3 regions of the Glutamicibacter protophormiae genome follow, and region 1 is predicted to be linked to each of the others. Evidence: riboswitches for the same ligand, from Rfam matches in the RefSeq annotation. Region 1 holds a riboswitch; each other region holds the start of a gene.
The links. Region 1 has a riboswitch for S-adenosylmethionine ahead of JQN66_RS01380 (ABC transporter ATP-binding protein). Riboswitches for the same ligand answer to the same signal wherever they lie in the genome.
Positions count from the first base shown of each region.

Region 2: another riboswitch for S-adenosylmethionine. It lies ahead of JQN66_RS03165 (hypothetical protein); the one in region 1 lies ahead of JQN66_RS01380 (ABC transporter ATP-binding protein).
Region 3: another riboswitch for S-adenosylmethionine. It lies ahead of JQN66_RS14225 (OsmC family protein); the one in region 1 lies ahead of JQN66_RS01380 (ABC transporter ATP-binding protein).

Region 1 covers NZ_CP069806.1:271,516-278,312, reverse strand. Annotated here, with positions in the region: gene JQN66_RS01395 (COG4315 family predicted lipoprotein) at 1-190, shown strand, start outside; gene JQN66_RS01390 (LLM class flavin-dependent oxidoreductase) at 286-1,704, opposite strand; gene JQN66_RS01385 (acyl-CoA dehydrogenase family protein) at 1,778-3,121, opposite strand; SAM riboswitch class I at 3,139-3,229, opposite strand; SAM riboswitch class I at 3,496-3,597, shown strand; gene JQN66_RS01380 (ABC transporter ATP-binding protein) at 3,603-4,424, shown strand; gene JQN66_RS01375 (aliphatic sulfonate ABC transporter substrate-binding protein) at 4,508-5,530, shown strand; gene JQN66_RS01370 (ABC transporter permease) at 5,536-6,372, shown strand; gene acs (acetate--CoA ligase) at 6,445-6,797, shown strand, end outside.
Region 2 covers NZ_CP069806.1:635,014-641,810, reverse strand. Annotated here, with positions in the region: gene JQN66_RS03170 (DinB family protein) at 105-704, shown strand; SAM riboswitch class IV at 779-892, shown strand; gene JQN66_RS03165 (hypothetical protein) at 909-1,175, shown strand; gene JQN66_RS03160 (VIT1/CCC1 transporter family protein) at 1,231-2,334, shown strand; gene JQN66_RS03155 (LOG family protein) at 2,404-3,546, opposite strand; gene JQN66_RS03150 (DEAD/DEAH box helicase) at 3,670-6,797, shown strand, end outside.
Region 3 covers NZ_CP069806.1:3,032,816-3,039,612, forward strand. Annotated here, with positions in the region: gene JQN66_RS14210 (N-acetylglucosamine kinase) at 1-472, opposite strand, end outside; gene JQN66_RS14215 (MarR family winged helix-turn-helix transcriptional regulator) at 731-1,174, shown strand; gene JQN66_RS14220 (DEAD/DEAH box helicase) at 1,265-4,489, opposite strand; SAM riboswitch class IV at 4,639-4,760, shown strand; gene JQN66_RS14225 (OsmC family protein) at 4,792-5,343, shown strand; gene JQN66_RS14230 (cytochrome P450) at 5,461-6,615, shown strand; gene JQN66_RS14235 (hypothetical protein) at 6,692-6,797, shown strand, end outside.

The sequences.
Region 1 (6,797 bases):
GCTGAGCGATGCCAAGGGCATCACCGGGAAGCTGGGCACCATCACCGGCACCGACGGCAAGCCGCAGCTGACGCTGAACGGCTGGCCGATGTACTACTACGTTTCGGACAGCAAGCCCGGCGACACCAAGGGCCAGGCCGTCAGCGACGTGTGGTGGGTTGTGGACAGCGCGGGCGTGCCGATCCACTGACCACGCCCGCAGGCACGCCGCAGGTTGGCTTGCCGACCGGCCCCGCCGCCCTTTCCAGGGCGGCGGGGCCGGTTGGCTGCGGTAGCGCTTTGGTCCTAGACCTGGGTGGCCAGGCGGTTGGAGACCTTGAACTGCGCCGCGCGGTGGGTGTCCTTGACGTGGTCGCCCGCGCCGAACAGCTTGTTGCGCAGCGAACCGTCGGCGTATTCGGTCTTGTACGCGCCGCGGGCCTGCAGCTCAGGCACCACGTACTCCACGATGTCCTCGAAGGTGCCCGGGGTGATGGCGTAGGCCAGGTTGAAGCCGTCCACGTCGGTGTAGTCCACCCAGTCGATCAACTTCTGCGCCACCTCGGCGCCGGAGCCCACGGTGATCGGGCCGAAGCCGCCCACGCCGACCCACTCGGCCAGCTGGCGTACGGTCCACGGGTTGCCCTCGTCGCCGCTGGCCTTCTGGAAGGTGGCCACGGAGGACTGGATGGCGTTGGACTTCACGTCGGCGCCGATGACCTCGTCCGGGTTGAAGGTGGACAAGTCGATGCCCATCCAGCCGGAGATCAGCACCATCGCGCCCTCGATGTCCGCGTAGGACTTGTAGTCCTCGTACTTGGCCTGGGCTGCGGCCGAGTCCTCGGCGGTGATGATGGTCTGCATCGCGAAGATCTTGATGTCGTAGCGGTCGCGGCCGGCGGCTTCGGCGTGGTCGCGGATCTTGGTGACGGTGTCCTTGAGCATTTCGCGGGTCGGGCTGGTCACGAAGACCGCTTCCGCATTCTGCGCGGCGAACTTCAGGCCGCGCGGCGAGGTGCCGGCCTGGTAGATGACCGGGGTGCGCTGGGTGCTCGGCTCGGTGATCGCGATGCCCGGGACCTTGAAGTACTTGCCTTCGTGGTTGATCGAGTGCACCTTGGCCGGGTCGGTGTAGACGCCGGTTTCCTTGTCGGCCTGCACCGCGTCGTCTTCCCACGAGCCTTCGAGCAGCTTGTAGACCACTTCGAGGTACTCGTCGGCGTGGTTGTAGCGCTCGTCGTGCTCCATCTGGTCTTCCTGGCCCATGTTGCGGGCGGCCGAGGGCAGGTAGCCGGTGACCACGTTCCAGCCCACGCGGCCGTTGGTCAGGTGGTCCAGGGTGGCCAGGCGGCGGGCGAACGGGTACGGATGCTCGTAGGCGGTGCCGGCGGTGACGCCGAAGCCCAGGTTCTCGGTCACCGCGGCCATGGCGGAGACCAGCAGGAACGGGTCGTTCACCGGGGCCTGGGCACCGGTGCGCAGCGGGGACTCGTTGGTGCCGTTGTACACGTCGTAGGTGCCCAGCACGTCGGCGATGAACAGCCCGTCGAACTTGCCCTTTTCCAGCACCTTGGCCAGGTGGGTCCAGTAGCCGATGGTCTTGTAGTCGGCGGCCTTGTCCTTCGGGTGGCGCCACAGGCCCGGAGACTGGTGCGCGACGCAGTTCATGTCGAAGGCGTTGAAAAGGATCTCGCGCTTCGGATTCGCAGGCTGGTTCTCGCTCATGGATGTGCCCCTTGTTCGTGGTTGAGAAGTGGTTGAGAAGTGGAAGTCTGGCGGGTGCGCGGCGCTGCGGCCGCTAGCCGGCGTGGTTCTGGGTGGGTGCGGACAGCTCGCCGGTGACCGAGAGCCGCTGGGGCTGGACCCCGTTGATCTCGTAGTCCCCCACGATGCGCGCCTTGTAGATGGCCGGGTTGTGGGTGGCGATGGTGCGCGCATTGCGCCAGTGCCGGTCCATGTTGCAGCTGCTGCGGGTGGACGAGGCGCCCAGCCCGTCGAACAGCTTGCTCGTGGCGCTGATGACCAGCGGCTGCACGATGGCCTGCGCCCGGTTGGCTGCCAGCTCGCAGACCGCGAAACGCTCCTCCGCATTCAGGTGCGCATCGGCCAGCGCCGCTTCGACCTCCAGCACGGCGCCGATGACCACGGAATCCGCGGCGAAGACTTCGGCGGAGACCTCCCCCACCAGCTGCAGCACCTGCGGCTCGCGGTGCACCGGCACGCCGGTGCCGGTGGTGAAGCTGCGGGTGCGCGTCTGCACGGAACTGCGCATGTCGTTCAGCGCCGCGCGGCCGATGCCTGCTTGCACCGCCATGAGCACCAGCTGGAAAATCGAAGCCTCGGGGTCGTTGGGATCCTCCGGCATGAAGCTGTCCACCGGAACCTGGTGGAACTCGGTGGTCCCCGTGCCGGTCAACCCCTGGCCGAAGCCGTCCCAGTCGTCAAGGATCTTCACCCCGCTGTGCTGGGTCGAGACCACGGCAATCTGCCGGCCGGGGCGGTCCGGGTGGGCCACCGCGACGGTGGTCCAATCCGCGAAGATGGTGCCGGTACAGTAGTATTTTTCGCCGTTGACCACCCAGCGCCCGTCGACCTGGCTGGCCTTGGTGTTCAGAGCGCCCAGGGCGTTCCCGCCGTTTTCGGTGTAGGCGTTGCCGACAATCTGCCCGGCGGCGATGCGCGCAAACCACTTGGCCTTCAGCTGCTCGTCCTGCAGGCGCAGCACGTCTTCGACGAAGGCGATGTGCGCACGCCAGAGCTGCCCGATGTGGGAATCCGCCTCGGAAAGTTCGATCAGCAGGCGGAAGACGTCGCTGAGTCTGGCACCGTGGCCGCCGTTGGCGACCGGAAGGCGCAACGCCCCGAAACGCTCGCGGTTCAGCAACCCCACCTGCTCGAAGGGCAAGATGCGGTTGCGGTCCCGGTCCTTGGCTCCGGCGGCAATCTGGGCGAACACCGGACGGAAAATCGCGGCGAGGCGCTCGTAGTCTTCGTCGGCTCCCGGACCGGGAGTCACCTTGAGCAACTGGCGGGTCGGACGCTCTTCGGTGAATTCATCGAGCTCCAGCGCATTGCCGGCTCCCGGCGTGCTCAGCGTGTTGAAGTCCACCTCGAGATTGTTTTGGGGTGCGCCAAAAGACATAAAAAAGTCCTCGATTCTTTCCATCGATCCTGGCGGTAGCACCGTCCCGGCTAAAGGTGGTTGCTGCGGCGTCGTGGAGCCAGATCTCTCAGCCGCTCTGGATGGGTCGTAATCATTTGTAGCCGTAACAAACGGGCGATTCCAAGCCCCGAAGTCATATTTTGTCGCCGAAAGACTTGCTGTTGCAGAACCCGACGGGTGCTCTATGCGGTGAACCGCCGAAGATGACCCAAGCATGGAGGGTAAAAATCGATCAAACCGTCATTCAATGAAATAAATAACGAAATATCCCACAGCTCGCGCGGTCATATCGAAGATTTTTCATGTTACGCAGGATTTGCAATGAAATCGTTCGAATGCATGTAATAGACCTGTAACCATCCCGAGCGGCCGAGAGATCTGGCTCTATGACGCCGCAGCAACCACCGTTGAATCCTAGGATTCCCGGCCGGTGCTACCGCCAGGACCGATGGAGATGATCATGGCCACTGCCTTCGCCCTGCCTCAGACCGCCGACAGCACCAGCACGTCCACCGCACTGCCCGTCGACTTCCGAAATGTCTCGCGTACGTTCACCACAAAGAATGAACAGCGCACAGTTCTCGCGGACGTCAACCTGCACATCGATGCAGGCCAAGTCGTGGCGATCCTCGGTGCCAGCGGCTGCGGCAAGTCAACACTCCTGCGTTCGGTTTCAGGTCTGGATCACCCTTCGAGTGGCGCGGTCTTCACCGGCGTCCGGGAAGTCAACGACATCAACGAACTTTGCGCGGTAGCATTCCAAGAACCGCGATTGCTTCCCTGGCGTTCGGTGCGAGAGAACATCTCGCTCGGACTGGCTCCGGGAACCAGCAGGCTGGAAGGCAACGAACTCATTGACCAGCTTCTGGAGCTGACCGGACTGAGCCACGCGGCCGACCTGCGGCCACGCGAGATTTCCGGTGGCATGGCACAGCGGGTTTCCCTTGCCAGGGCGCTGGCACGCCGCCCTGGCGTGCTGCTGCTCGATGAACCATTTGGCGCTTTAGATGCTCTGACCCGCCTGAAAATGCAGGACTTACTGCTGTCGATCCATGCATCGTTCCCAACGACCGTATTGATGGTGACCCACGATGTCGACGAAGCTTTGACTCTCGCCGATCGCGTTGTGGTTCTTGGACGTCGTAACGACCAGCAGTCGGCAACGGTCATTGAAGACCTCCGGCTGGAGGCTCCCCACCCCCGTAGCCACAGCAACGAGCAGTTCGTTGCCAACCGGGCAAGGCTCCTTGGCCTTCTGGGCGTAGACGCCACAAACCACTAGCGCCAGCTTCGCCGACGCACTTTCTCTTCAACGGCTGCACTTTCGCGGCCGCTGCACTCGCACGCACAAATCAAGGAATTCTCATGCTCGCAAACCACTTCACCCGTCGCACCGCATTGTCTCTCGCAGCCTTGGCAGTTGGCGCCGTTGCACTGTCAGGCTGCGCCGGCGAAAACGCTTCGGCCGCAGGCGACGGCAAGACGCTGTCCATCGACTTTGCCACCTACAACCCGCTGAGCCTAGTTCTCAAGGAAAAGGGATGGCTGGATGCGGCAGCCAAGGAGCAGGGAGTCACCGTCGAATGGATCCAGTCCGCCGGATCGAACAAGGCCAACGAAGCGCTGCGCGCAGACGCAGTTCAGGTCGGCTCCACCGCAGGATCCGCCGCACTGCTGGCCCGCTCCAACGGCTCGCCGATCAAGACCATCTCGCTCTACTCGCAGCCTGAATGGGCGGCATTGGTGGTCAACAAGGATTCGAAGATCACCACTCCTGCAGATTTGAAGGGCAAGTCTGTTGCCGCTACCAAGGGAACCGACCCATACTTCTTCTTGCTGCAAACATTGGAGGAAGCAGGGCTGAGCGAGAAGGACATCACGCTGCAGAATGTCCAGCACGCGGACGGTCGCACCGCACTGGCAAATGGCTCGGTTGACGCATGGTCGGGTCTTGATCCCATCATGGCTTCCGCCGAGCAAGATGGGGCCAAGCTGTTCCACCGCAACCTCGATTACAACACCTATGGTGCACTGAATGCACGGGCCGACTTCATCGAGGAAAGCCCGGAACTGGCGCAGTTGGTTGTCGACTCGTATGAAAAGGCCCGAGAGTGGGCTGTTGCAAACCCGGACGAAACCGCAGAAATTCTCGCCGAAGTTGCGGGCTTGGACACCGAAGTTGCCCAGACCGTAATCACTGAGCGTTCCAACCTGGATGTCGGCACGGTGCCGGGCGAGTCCTTCACCAAGGTCCTGGGCAATATCGCGCCAACCCTCGTTGCAAGTGGCGATGTATCCAAGCAGGAAACCGTTGACAAAGCACTAGCCACCCTGGTGGACGACCAGTTCGCCACCAAGGCCAACGCCAAGAATATCTCCGGAGAGTAATCCCCATGTCCTCGCCAACCCAGAGCCCAAAGGCTGAGCGCAGCGACCTGACGGCCGGCAACAGGAACAAGCCGGGACTTGCCGCCAGGATCCTTCAGGCTCCCAAATGGCTTTTGTCCTTGATTATCCCCATCGTGACTATTGCCGTGTGGCAGTACGTCACTGTGACCGGCATTGTCGCGCCTTGGTCGCTGCCCACCCCGGGGGCCGTCATCACGGCGGCCGGGGAACTGTTCCAGGGCGGAGATCTGGGCAAACACATCGGAATCTCCACCCAGCGTGTGCTGCTGGGCTTCGCGATCGGTTCACTCCTAGGGCTGTTCTTCGGTGCACTGGTAGGGCTGTCCAAGCTCGCCGATGCCCTGCTGAGCCTGAGCATCGGCGCGCTGCGTGCGGTGCCCTCGCTGGCATGGGTGCCGTTGCTGGTGCTCTGGATGAAAATGGGCGAAGACTCCAAAGTCACTCTCATCATCATCGGGGCGTTCTTCCCGGTCTTCACCACCGTCTCGCTGGCTTTGCGCCATGTCGACGCCCAACTCGTGGAAGCAGCCCGTTCTTTCGGCTTCAAGGGTTTGAACCTGCTGCGCACCGTCCAGCTACCGGCAGTTGTCCCCTCCATTTTCTCCGGACTCCGACTAGCCCTGGCCCAGGCTTGGCTATTCCTCGTGGCGGCTGAATTGCTCGGTGCTTCGATGGGTCTCGGATTCTTGTTGACTGATTCGCAGAACAACGGTCGCCTTGACCGACTGATTCTGACCATCATCTTGCTCGCCGTCTTCGGAAAAATCACCGACGCCCTGTTGTCGGTCGCCGAACGCTGGGCGATCCGGCGCTGGACCTAGGCCAACCACCGGATCTTCTGCACACCCCGATCGCTACCACCGAAATTCGTATTTCAACCCAAGGAAACTGCAATGACCACCGAATTGGCATCCACTACAGCAGCCGCAGCCAAGGAAGCCCGCCACGAATTCTGGGACGAGGCAGCAAACCTTCTGGATTGGGAAACCCCTTGGCACACCACCAGCCAGATCATTCCGGCAGATCCCCAAGCCCAGCGCGGACCGCAGATCTCCTGGTACCTGGGAGGGACGCTGAATGCCGCGGTGAACTGCGCGGATCGACATGTCGCCGCGGGCAACGGCGAGAAGGTGGCCCTGTACTTCGAGGGCGAGCCGGGCGACCGCATCGCGGTCACCTATAGGAACCTGCAGGAACGCATTTCGCAGGCCGCCAACGCGCTGCTGGAATTGGGCATCACCAAGGG
Region 2 (6,797 bases), 360 kb from region 1:
AACATCCGTCCAGCCTGAACGGAAGATTATGACACCTTTCGGGCAGGCTTCCCGTTGGCTGGATCCGGTATCCGCCGGCCGGGGCCCGCGCCTACACTCGATCCATGGACTCCACCCCGAACAGCACCGCCGCCCGGCTGCGGGAATACCTGAACGATGCGCGCCAGGCGGTGATCTTCAAAAGCGGGCAGCTCACCGAGGAACTGGCCCGCCGGCCCATGACCGCCACCGGCACCCACATCCTGGGGGTCGTGCACCACCTGGCCATCACCGAGTACGGCTATTTCGGGTTGTGCCTCAACCGACCGGTAGACGACCCCTACGCGCGGAAGATGTTGGAGCTCGATGACCCGCAGGCGGATTTCATCCCTCCGGCAGATTTCTCCGCACAGCAGGTCATCGACCTCTACCAGCGGGCCATCGAGTTCGCCGACGCAGGGTTCGACAAGCTCGAGCTCGCTTCCCCGGCCGAAGTCCCCTGGTGGGTCCGCCACCGGCAGACCACCCTTGAGCGCCTGATGGTGCACATGATCGCCGAGACCTCGCGCCATGCAGGCCATCTGGACATCGTGCGCGAACTGCTGGACGGGCAGGTCGGGCTGCGCCCCGAAGCCCCGAACCTGCCGGACTACACGGCCCGGCAATGGCAGGAGCAGCGGGACCGGCTGCAGCAGGCCGCCGACTCGAAGCGCGGCAGCGGCTAGGGCGTTGCCCGGCGGTCATATTACGGAACGGAACTTCACTGCTTAATCGCGCGAAGGTAGCATCGACAGTGTTGCTTCACGAGACGCGGCGCCAAGCTCCGACTGGCCGCGCACCAACCCCAGGTTCATGGGTGGTTCGGATGAAGAAGCGGTCCGGGCATCAACCGATGCACGGGCAAGAGCTCAGCGAGAGTTGTCCCTGCCATGGCATTTTCCGTCCTCCCCATTATCGATCTGCAAACCGGCCAGGTGCAGTTCACGGTGCAGGGCCGCTGGCACACCCGCTATATCGCCGATCCCGCGCATCTTGAACGGCTGGTCTCCCGCTCCTCCCGGCGCCCGGTGTTCGATCCCCGAGCTGGGGAGCTGGTGGTGTTCGTGGCGGCCGCCGGACAGCCGGACGGGCGCAGGTGCGCTTTTAGGCTTGCCAAATTCCCCGGCACCATCGCACTGGCTAGAGTGAGAGGCTGAACAGAACCCCGGGTTTCGTTGAGAAATCCCAAGCCGTAGGAGAGTCATCCTCGTGATGCCGCAACACCCCGCGACGCAGCCCACCCCCGCCCAGATCCGCCGCTGGCGCAAGTACGTTGCGGACGAGGTCGCCGAAGGCGCGATCTACCGCGCGCTGGCCCGAAGGAAGACCGGACAGGAAAAGCAGATCCTGCTGGGCCTGGCCGCGGCCGAGGAACGCCACGAGGAATACTGGCGCACCAAGCTCGGCGAGCATGCCCGCCCGGTACGGCCCTCGCTGCGCCGCAGCTTCCTGCGTTTCCTGGCGCTGAGCTTCGGCTCGGTGTTTGTGCTGGCGCTGGCCCAGCGGGCCGAAAGCAGCACCCCCTATGCGACCGATGCCGATGCCTCCCCGCAGATGGCCGCCGACGAGCAGGTCCATGAGGAAGTCGTCCGCGCCTTGGCCACCGCCGGCCGCGCGCGGCTGTCGGGCAACTTCCGCGCCGCAGTCTTCGGCGCCAACGACGGCCTGGTTTCCAACCTGGCCCTGGTTATGGGCATCGGTGCGACCGGCGTTTCCTCCGGGCTGGTGCTGTTCTCCGGCATTGCCGGCCTGCTGGCCGGTGCGCTGTCCATGGCCGCGGGCGAATACGTCTCGGTGCGCTCCCAGCGCGAGCTGCTCACCGCCTCGCGCCCCACCCAGGTGACGTTGACCGCCGCTCCGGACCTGGATCTGGACGCCAACGAACTGGTGCTCATCTACAAGGCCCGCGGCATGACCGACGAGGACGCCGAGCACCGCGCCGCCGAACGCATGGGCCTGTTCACCTGCGACTGCAACCCGTCCTTCTCGCTGAACCCGGAAGCCCGGGCCGAAGAACTGGAGAACGAGCACGAGGAACTGGGCTCGGCCACCGGCGCCGCGGCGACTTCCTTCTGCCTGTTCGCCTCCGGCGCGGTCATTCCGATCCTGCCGTACATCTTCGGCATGTCGGGCCTGGCCGCGATCATCACCTCGGTGCTGCTGGTCGGCGCCGCGCTGATGATCACCGGCGGCATCGTCGGGCTGTTGTCCGGGGCTTCGCCGATGAAGCGCGGCCTGCGCCAGCTGGCCATCGGCTGGGGCGCCGCCGCCGTCACCTACTGCCTGGGCCTGCTGTTCGGCACCAACGTCGCCTGAGCCCCGCTGGCCCCGTCAGCCAGTCCCCCGGCCGTCGCCTGATCCATCAGGAGGCGGCCGCTTCCGTTCTCAAAACCTGGTGCGCCGGCGCAGCGACTGCATGCCGCCGATGAATTCCACTGCCTCGTCCACCGAATCGACCAGCGCGATCTTGTCCTCCATGGTCTGCTCGGCGGCCAGCGCCTTGAGCAGCTGCCAGGCCGGCAAGGTGCGGGTCCAGTGCTCGCGGCCGACCAGCACCAGCGGCACCACCCTGGCCCCGGTGGCGTAGTAGTTCTCGCAGGCGTCCTGGAAGATCTCCTGCACCGTGCCGGCGGATCCAGGCAGCACCACGATCCCGCCGTTGGACTGCTCCAGCAGCAGCGCTTCGCGGGTCGAATTGGCGAAGAACTTGGCGATGTGCGTGGCGAACAAGTTCGGCGGCTCGTGCCCGAAGAACCAGGTCGGCACCCCCAGCGACGTGCGTTCCGAGGGGAAGCGGGCCTTCACGGCGAGCGCGGTGCGCGCCCAGCCGGTGCGCCGGCGGATCGCATCCGGCTCGGCGGCCAGCATCTGCAGGGCCGTGGAGACCTCCGCCGGCCCGTAGTCGGCCAGCCACGCCCCGGCGTTCGCCGCTTCCATGGCTCCCGGTCCCCCGCCGGTGGCCACCGCGTATCCGGCGCGGGTCAGCTGCGCCCCCAGGTCCAGCGCCTGCGCATACCGTTCGGTGTCGCGGCTCAGTGCATGCCCGCCCATGACCCCGATGATCGGGGTGTCCTTGAAGGCGCCGTCGTAGACCTCGGCGATCAATGCCTGCCCCACATGGTGGTCGTGCAGCGTTGCGGCCATCGCCTGGTCGTCGGTGAGCGACCGGCGCGGGCCGTGCTGCTGCGAATAGGTGTAGATCAACGCGTCGGGCACGTGGTCATAGGTCTGGCTTCGGATTCCCTCGTACAGCTCCTCGGGGGTGTACAGGCCTCGGCCGCTGGTGCGGAAGGGCAGCTGCTCGCCCGAGTCCATGCACAGGCCGCCGGTGCGCTGCACCAGGCCGCGGCCGGCCTCGCTGAACTGGCAGTCGATGAACAGCGCCTCGGCCAGGTCCAGCGCCGCGAGCACCGTATCGCGTTCGCGCAGATCCACCCGGTGCACACGCCAGCTGCGGCCGCGGGAGCGCTGGAAGCCCAGCGCTTCGGCCGCCAACCTGTCAAATTCTGCCAGTGAAGTGATGTTCACGGCTCGCGCCGGAAGATACGGCCAGACTTGGGACATGGCTCCACGCTACGTGACAGTTAGGGATTATTCACAGTAGGGGGCTCTCAACTTTCACGACGGGCCAGAACGTGAAACGATAAGCGGATGACTAATGCTGTTCCACCGACCATCGACGCACGGCATCTGCTGGCGTTCCTGGGCAACGTTCCCTTCTTCCACGGCAAGAAACTCGCCGACGAAGCCAATGCCGTGGTCGATGTTGAATTCGAGGAGTCATCGGGGCAGATCGAAGGCACCGTGTTCGCCGGCGGCGAGGACTTTTCTCCCATGATCCAGCTGCGCCGCGGCGCCTCCGGATGGGAAATCGACTCGGGCGAATGCAGCTGCGACACCCGGGGCATCTGCCCGCACATCGCCGCCCTGGTGCTGACCTCCAACAAGCTCTCCGGGCTGGCCAAGGCGGCAACCAAGCTGGAAGAGAAGGTTGTCACCACCTGGTCCAAGCAGGCCGACACCTGGTATGCCGAACGCGAGCCGCTCCCCAGCGACGGTCTGGTCGGCTCCCCCCACGACCCGGTGGTGCCGATGGCGCTGCAGTTCCTGCTCTTCGACGCGAAGAACACCACCCAGCAGCAGCAATGGCTGCCGGTCAGCAAGCTCCCGCATGCCACCCACCGCAACCGCCGCTTCCGCCTGGGCGTGCGCCCCATGGTGCGCAATTCCGAAGGACGCTGGGTCCGCGGCCAGCTGCGCTGGACCACCATCGGCTTCAAGACCTTCGGCTGGAACCTGCTGCGCGCGCAGCACCACTGGTTCTGCCGGTTCGCGGCGATGTCCCGCAGCAACACCCAAACGAATTTCAAGACCGACGAAGACTGGCTGTTCCTGGACGAGTACTCCTCGAACCTGCTCTGGCCGTTGCTGGACGAAGCCCACGAGCTGGGCATCGAGCTGATCGGCACCCGCAACGACCTGTCGGTCCTGGTCGCCGGGCAGTCATGGACCGAACTGGTCGCAGGGCTCGACGAGCGGGAGAACCTGCAGGTGCACGGCGTGCTGCACACCGCGGGCCAGGACCTGGCGCTGGAGGACTACAGCCCTGCCGGAACCATCGGCAACCACGGATTCTACATCCAGCTCGACGACCCGGAGCAGATCCTGATCGCCCCGAGCCTGGACCGCCTCTCCGACAAGCAGCTGAACTGGTACGACTCGCACCAGCGCCTCCAGGTGCCGGCGGAGGACCACCAGTTGTTCTTCGATACGGAGTACCCGCGCATGGCCCGGACCTTTGGCGTGCGCAGCACCTCCGAGGCCCTGGTCTTCCCCGAGCTGAAGCCGCCGTTCGTCCGCGCCAAGGTCGACTACAAGGTGGAGCAGACCGCGGAGGGTTCCAAGGAATCGGCGACCCTGGACTTCTCCATCAGCTACCCGGGGGTGGACGACGAGCACAAGCCCCACGACGCCCATGCCGAGGGCTTCCTGCGTGCAGCGGTCAACGAGGTCTTCGAACGGGTCATGGGCGCCGGCAATCCGGACTTGTCCCCCAAGTTCTACTCGGGCGAGCAGATGATCACCTTCGTTTCCGAGCTGGTCCCCGCCCTGGAGGCGCTGAACACGCTCAAGCTGGAGGAAACCGGGCCGCGTCCGGTGTACCGCCAGCTGCGCGAGCTGCCCAAGCTCAAGATCAACGCCGTGGACCACGAACGCAACGACTGGCTGGACTTGGGCCTGCTGATCTCCGTCGGCTCCCACGAGGTGCCGTTCGCTGACATCGTGAAGGCCATGACCAACGGCGCCATGAAACTGAAGCTGCCGGACAATTCCTGGTTCTCCCTGGACCAGCCGATCTTCGCCAAGCTCAAGGAGCTGGTGGACGAGGCCCAGTCGCTGAACGACAAGCCGAAGGACGCCGACCTGAAGCTCTCGGTATTCCAGATCTCGCTGTTCGAGGAACTGGACGAGCTGGCCGAGGGCATCGACGGGGCGGATCTGTTCATCGGCCGCATGCGCTCGCTGCTCCGGGTCGCCGAAGGCGGTCAGGCCGCCGTACCGGACACCCTGCAGGCCACCTTGCGCCCCTACCAGGTCGACGGCTTCCGCTGGCTGGCCCGCCTCTACCAGGGCGGCTTCGGCGGCATCCTGGCCGATGACATGGGCCTGGGCAAGACCCTGCAGACCATCGCCCTGGTGCTGCACGCCCACAAGCTGTGGGAAGACCCCGAGGCCTGCGCCGATTTGCCGCCGGCCCAGCGGGTGCGCGCACCATTCCTGGTCGTCGCCCCGAGCTCCGTGGTCTCCAACTGGGAAATGGAGGTCCGCCGCTTCGCGCCGAGCCTGCGGGTCATCAGCATCGATTCCACGCTGGGCGACGCCCGGCAGCTGCGTGAGCTGGCCGAGGGGCACGACGTGGTGCTCACGACCTATACGCTGCTGCGCCTGAACGACGAGATCTACGAATCCCAGCGCTTCGCCGGGCTGATCCTTGACGAGGCCCAGTTCGTGAAGAACCGTTCAACCAAGGCCCACCGCACCGCGGTGAACCTGCAGACCAACTTCAAGCTGGCGGTGACCGGCACCCCGATGGAGAACAACCTCTCCGAGCTCGGTGCGCTGCTGTCGCTGACCTCCCCGTCGCTGTTCGTGAACATCAGCCGATTCAACCGCCAGTTCGCCCGCCCCATCGAGGTGCTGGGCGACAAGGAGACGCTGGCCCTGCTGCAGCGCCGCGTGAAGCCGTTCATGCTGCGCCGCACCAAGGAATCCGTGGTGCTGGACCTGCCGGCCAAGCAGGAGCAGCAGGTGCTGGTACGTCTGTCCGACGAGCACCAGCACGTCTACGACACGCACCTGAACCGCGAACGCCAGAAGATCCTGCACCTGGTCGAGGACCTGGACAAGAACCGCTTCACCATCTTCCAGTCGCTCACGCACCTGCGCATGCTCGCGCTGGAGCCTTCGCTGGTCGATCCGGAACTGGCGGGGATACCCGGCTCCAAGCTCGAAGCGCTCTTCGACCAACTCGACGATGTGCTCAACGAAGGGCACCGAGCGCTGGTGTTCAGCCAGTTCACCTCGTATTTGAAGGTGCTGGCCGAGAAGCTGACCGCGCGCGGAATCAAGTTCGTCTACCTTGACGGCAGCACCCGCAACCGCGCGGAGGTCATCCAGCAGTTCAAGGAGGGCGAGGCCCCGCTATTCCTGATTTCGCTGAAGGCCGGCGGATTCGGGCTGAACCTGACCGAGGCGGACTACTGCTTCCTGCTTGACCC
Region 3 (6,797 bases), 1.1 Mb from region 1:
CGCGCATCACCGCGGACAGCGCCTGCTGCCCCATCCAGTAGGCGCTGCCGGCATCCCCCATGATGTTGCCCCAGCCGTCCACGCGGGCTGTGGTGCGGGCTCCTACGGCGAGGGTGACTACGCCGGTACCCGCGGCAACCACTGCCCCTGGCCGGTCACCCAATGCCCCGAGGTAACTTGACACCGAGTCATGAGCCAGATTGAGACCCGATGCCATTCCTGGTTCCAGCATCGCCATGAGCTCCCCGGCGTCCAGCTCGGCCTTGGTCAGACCGGTGGTGCCGACGGAAACGACGTCGAACCCGGCCGCGCTGATATTTGCCGCGTGCCCGATGGCGGCCGCCAGCTGGGGCAGAACCGGCAGATGCGTCTGGACACCGGGCAAGCGCAATTCCGAGACGTCACTCTGGCGGATAATCCGTAGCTTTGTTTCGGTTTGTCCGCCGTCGATAACCAGTTGCGTGTGGAACATTTTTCTTCGAACTCCCTGTCGTCTTTCATAGGCTATGCCCACCTAGCAGGACGAGTCTTCGAAACATGCCGCCGCAATCCCGCATGGTTTTCCCGCACAACCAAGGTCACCGTACTCAATGGTTCTGAGCGAAAACCGGCAAAAGGTGAATGATCCAGATCCGCCAAATGCAATTCATGATTGATGCACAATTAATTCCTTTGACCAAATTGCGCCCAATCACGCCATGGCACCGTCAAAAATCTTAGAATAGAAAGCATGCAAGAAGAACAGTTGATGCAAAAGGTGGAAGACGAATTCACCGCCCTGTTGTTTCGTGCGCGCCAGATGCTGGTTCGCCGCGCCAAAATCATCCATCCTGAACTGCAGGATCAGGGATATCGACTTCTTGCAGTCGTAATCCGCGAAGACGCCCAGCAACAGGGTGTGCTCGCCGAAAAACTTCGCCTCGACAAGGCGACTGTGTCACGGTTGGTTCAGCATCTGCAATCCATCGGGCTGGTCTCCCGCGCGCCAGATCCGCAGGACGGTCGGGCCCAGCTGGTTTCCGCCACCGATGAGGCCCGCGAGAAATGGCGTTCCAGCGGCGACATGCTGCGCCAGCAATTGCGCAACCACCTCAGCGACTGGGACCACGACGACCTGGAAGCCTTCGGCCATCTCATGCACCGGCTCAACTCGACCTTCGACGACATCGTGTAGGTCTTTCATACCTTGAATATGCAGGAGGCGGATTTCTGATCAAATTTTTTGTTCAGAAATCCGCCTTTCGCTGTGCAGCAGGAAACCGGTCTACTGCATCAAGGCCAGGAAGTCATCCGCGCTCAGTACCGAGGACTGCGCCGCATCCGACTGCTCACCCAGCACGTCGTTGAACAGCTGGGTCTTCTTGGCTTGCAAAGCCAGCACCTTTGATTCGATGGTGTCCTTGGCAACCAGTCGGTAGACGTACACCGGCTTGGTCTGGCCGATGCGGTGCGCGCGGTCGATAGCCTGTGCTTCGGCCGCCGGATTCCACCAGGGATCAAGCAAGATGCAGTAGTCGGCGGTGGTCAAGTTGATGCCGAAGCCGCCGGACTTTAGCGAAATGAAGAAGACCGGGAATTGCCCGTCGGTGAACCCGTCAATCATGTCCTTGCGCTTGGGACCGCTGGTCGCGCCGTCCAGGTAGCCGTGGTCGATTCCGAGTTCCACCGCAATGTCCCTCGCCTTGCCCAGGAAGCTGGTGAACTGGCTGAAGACCAAGATCTTGTGCCCCTCGGCTACTGCGTCTGCCATCAGCTCGCGCAGCATCTCCAACTTGGCGCTGGGCGCAGTTCCCTCATCAACCAGCGAAGGATCCAGCGCCAGCTGCCGGAGCAGGGTCAATGACTGCAGGATCTTGAATCGGTTGGAATCCACGTCATCCACCAGTCCCAGGACTTCCTGGCGCACTCGCTGGAAGCGGCGGTCATAGGCCTTGCGGTGCGCGGGTTCCAGCTCGACTTCCAGGACCTGCTCGGTCTTGGCTGGAAGTTCCGGGACCACCTGCTCCTTGGTACGGCGCAAGACGAACGGACGAAGCCGCTTCTTCAGCCGTTGAAGGCGTTCCGAATCACCGTCGGCAATCTGTTTCTGGTAGTTGTCCTTGAATGCCTTCTGGCCACCGAGCAGACCGGGTGCAGCCAGCGAGACCAGTGCCCACAACTCCATCAGGTTGTTTTCCATCGGGGTACCGGTCACCACCAGCTTGCATGGAACCGAGAGCTGGCGCGCCTGCTTATATCCCTTGGAGGTATGGTTCTTCAGCTGCTGTGCCTCGTCGAGAATCAGCACCGAGAACCCGGCTTCCTCGAATTCTTCGAATGACAGCCGGAAGATGGCGTAGCTGGTAACGACCAGCTGGGCATCGCCGATCTGCTCCAAGATGCTCAGCCCCGTCTTCTTTGCGGTCGAGGTAATGGACTGCACCCGCATCTGCGGGGTGAACCGCGTGGCTTCGTTGACCCAGTTTCCGACGACCGAGGTCGGAGCGATCACCAGGAACTTCTGCTCGGGATCCTCCGTGCGAGCCTGTTCCAGTCCGGCCAGCAGCTGCACGGTTTTGCCCAGGCCCATGTCATCCGCCAAGACCCCACCCAACGAATGCGTACGCAGGAAGTTCAGCCAGGCGGCACCCTGTTCCTGGTAGGGACGCAGCTGAGCCGTGAATGAATCGGTGAGGTTGATCTTCTCAAGCTGGTCCCCGTTAGTCAGTTCCGACATGGTCTGGAGCCATCGGTTTTCCTGGGCTTCGATAATGCCCAGATCCACCAGTTCCTGCCACCAGTCGATGCTCAACCGGTGAATTCGAATGCTGTTGCCGGAGACGGTGCCCAGTTCACCGGCTTCTTGCACGAGCTGACGCAGTTGGTGGAATTCCTGTCCATCGATGGGAATCACCGTCATGTCTTCGAGGACCAGGTATTCGTCGCCCATGGTCAGCGCAGAAAGCAACTCAGCGAAAGGCACCTTCAGTCCGTTGATGGACACCTCAACCGACAGGTCGAACCAGTCCCCGGCACTTTCCCCCGCTTCGATGCTTACCGTGGCAGGTTCAGAATTCAGGGTGTAGTTCGGCAGGCTTTCGTTGCCGCGAATCTGGATGTCCGGATGTTCTTCCAGCAGCGGGAGAAGGTACATCACGAACTCGATAGCCTGGTCCTTGGTGAGCTCCTGTGCAGGGAACACGCCATTTTTGGTGGCCTTACCCAGCGGCTCGTCGCCTCCGAGCTTGTCCTGAACCGAGTTAATGATTTCCCGTTCAACCGATTTTTGACGCGGTGACTTGGGCGGATAGTTCCACGTGAAACGCAGAGCCAGACCGGATTCGGTTTGTTCCAGCTGAACCTGGAGGACCGGTCGCGCCGGTTGTGGCACCTCGTAACTGTCATCCTGGCTGCGCACCGGCGCTACCTGCCGGAGGGAATTCAGGAATCGGGCTTCGAAGTCTTGGATGTCTTCGGCCGGAACCACCATGGCACCGGAGCTGATGAGATCCTTAAGCTCTTGGCCGACGGCTTCATCCAGCGGGGCAATGGAAAGATCCTTGGTTTTGTCCAGGGGTTTATCGGCGTAGGCCACCAGCGTTGGAGGGTTTCCCAACGCCAGGACATGCTCGGTTTCGCCGTTCGGCCCACGGATGATGCCCTCAACTGTCAAGCCGCTCTCGCTGCGCCGCAGGTCCAGGAAAGCGGACCCGGCCAGATCGGTTAGGGCCACGTCGGCGCGGTTGCTGGCATTCCCGTTGACAAGGTGGATCCCGGATTCCCTGATCCGTTCGAAGGCTTCACGCAGATCCTTGCCGGGAAGGTTATTCAGGGTGATCCAGTCGGTGGCATCCCAAACATGTCCGTACAGGTCGTGTTGTGCGCGCTCGTTGAGCATGACCAGTTCGTTGGCCGCGCGGCGCTGTTCCTTGGCGAAGCGGTCGTCGAAAGGCAGTTTGCGCCATGACACCCCGGTCTGCACCCACGGGCTGCGCGCTCCCCTGCGTGCGGGACGTGCATTGAGATGCACGCTTGGCCTGCCAAAACGGGTGGCCGCAACGACCTTCAGGATGAGGCCCAAGGGCTCTTCTTCAAGCTCGTCTTCGAACTCACTGCTCTCAGGAACGTGTGGGAGCAGCCGTTTCAGGGTTCGTTCCCACTGCGCGACCTGCGGCATCTTCCAAGTATCTTGTGGCCTTACTGCATCCGTAACTCTGAAGCCCCCACCGTCGATCTGGGTTGCCTCGACGAGCAGAGCGGCGACATGCTCGCAGGAGTACTCCCCTTCGTGGGCATCGCAGCGACTGCTGAAGCTGATATTCGTACCCTGGATCGACAACTGGACCACTACGAACGCATTATTCACCCAGCCGAATACGGCGGACATTCCCGGGGTCTGTTTCCGGTCGTGGATGGATACCTGTCCCTCGTTGGCGATAGCCCAACCTGCGGCGTATTCTTCCTCGGTCACTAGTGTCTGAGCGGCAACGGGTGTTAGCTGGTAATCCATACACGCAACTTCTCGGGTGGGCGGCCGCGCTGAGCCTGCGCGGATTTCAGTCCCAATTCTATCGGTGCGACAGACAGTTTGCCCTGTGACGAAACATGAAGACTGCTATTTACCAACACCGGAGAAACCCGGTAGAAAAGTAACTACTGAATCACGAGTTCCAATCACACAAGCCCTGGCTGGTTGGACGGCAACCCTATTCGCGTCATTGTGCGGGGTGCTCCAGGTGATGATTCGACGGACCTGAAAGACAGGTTCGTAAGCGATGGCGCCCCTTGCGCCAGAAAGGGGATCAATTCCTCATGTCTACCGCAGCTTCCACCATTTCCGTTGCCGAAGACCGCTCCGCCCGCCTGCAGCAGGCTGGCACCGGCTGGGGCGAACGCATCTCCACCGCCCCGGACAGCGCCAAGCTGACCTTCATTGTCCAGGGCGAGGGCTTCGGTTCGGTAGCCAGCAACATCATCTCCGGAAAGCACACCTTCACCGTGGACGAGCCTGCGGCCCTGGGCGGCGACGACCTGGCAGCGAGCCCGGTCGAATATGCACTGGGCGCCCTGATCTCCTGCCAAGTGGTTATCTACCGCCTCTATGCCGAGCAGTTGAATATCCAGGTTGACGACGTGAAGATCGTGGCCAACGGAAATCTGGATGTACGCGGCCTGTTCGGCATCGACAAGTCGATCCGCCCGGGCTTCACCTCGGTAGACCTGGACGTGCAGATCTCCGGCCCGGAATCCGCTGAACGCTACGATGAACTGCGGCAGGCCGTCGATGCCCACTGCCCTGTACTGGACCTGTTCGCCAACCCGGTGCCGGTGAGCACCAAGATCTCTCTGGATTCGAACAACTAGCTGATCAGCATGGCGTTGCCCGCTTCATGGGCGACGCCATGCTGTACACAGAGTCTTGTTTCCGCAGTGTGGCACTCATAGGCTGACTGCGAAGGCTAAGGACCGGATAGAACTGCCATGCCTGCGCAGGAAATTGTCCAGTGGGACCCCAAGGATCCCGAAGCGCTCGCCAACCAGATCGCTGCCTACGACCGGCTTCGCTTGCAATGCCCCGTAGCCCATAGCGATTTCCTAGGCTATTCGATCCTCCGCCATGAGGACGTGCTCACTCTTCTGGGCGACCATGAAAGTTTCAGCGATGCGGTATCTGCCCGTCTGACGGTGCCCAACGGCATGAACCCTCCTCACCACACGATCTCCAGGCAGGTCAATGACCGGTACTTCACCCCAGGGGTCATGGAGAGATTCGAACCGGTGTGTCGCAGCATTGCCGCAGAATTGATTGATGCCTTGCCACGTGCGCAGAAGCTGAACTTCTCCGAGATTTTCGCGGAAATCTATGCGTTGCGGGGGCAAAGTCCTTTTCTCGGCTGGCCTGCTGACTTGGAGGAGCCGCTGCGCCGCTGGACCATCAGGAACCTTGTTGCGACCGGCGAGCAGAACCACACTGCCATGAAGCAGATCGCCATGGAGTTCGACGGCTACATCCGCCAACTGCTGAGCGACCGGCGCCGTGCTGGAGAAAACGCGCCTAGGGATCTAACCACCAGTCTGATGAACGAGCGGGTCCACGACCGCAAGATGACCGATGAGGAACTGGTCAGCCTGCTGCGCAATTGGACAGTAGGCGAACTGAGCACAATTTCGGCCAGTGTCGGCATCCTTGCTAATCTGCTGTCCCAGGCCAGGGAACTGTGGCCGCGGCTTCGCAGCAATCCACGCCTGGTCGATGCCTTTACCGACGAGGTACTACGCTCCCATGCACCGCTAGTTTCCAACCGGCGGGTCACCACCAAGGATGTAGAGATTTCCGGGGTCCGTATTCCTGCCGGCAAACGTGTGAGCATCATGTGGGCCTCGGCCAACCGCGACGAAAGCGTCTTCGGAGATCCCGACGACATCCTCCTCGACCGGGATCCCAGCCTGAACTTGCTCTACGGGGCAGGGATCCACAACTGTCCCGGTGCGCCCCTGGCACGGCTGGAACTGCGGGTATTGATCGAGGAACTGATCCTGCGCGTCGACCGGCTGGTGCCCATCGAGAACGATCCGCCGGTCCGCGCCCACTTCCCCGGCAGCGGATTCAGCAAGCTTCCGCTGATCATCTGGTAGTTGGTCGCCAATTTGTCGGAAGAACCGGATAGATTCTAGTCAACAATTAGCTCATCGCACCGGGGGTCCTGACCTAATGACCGACTACCGCTCCTTCGACCGCGCGCAACTGATTTCCCGCTACGGCCAACTGACGTCACCCGAGCAGGCTTGGGCCTGCATGGATATGACTCGACAGGAAC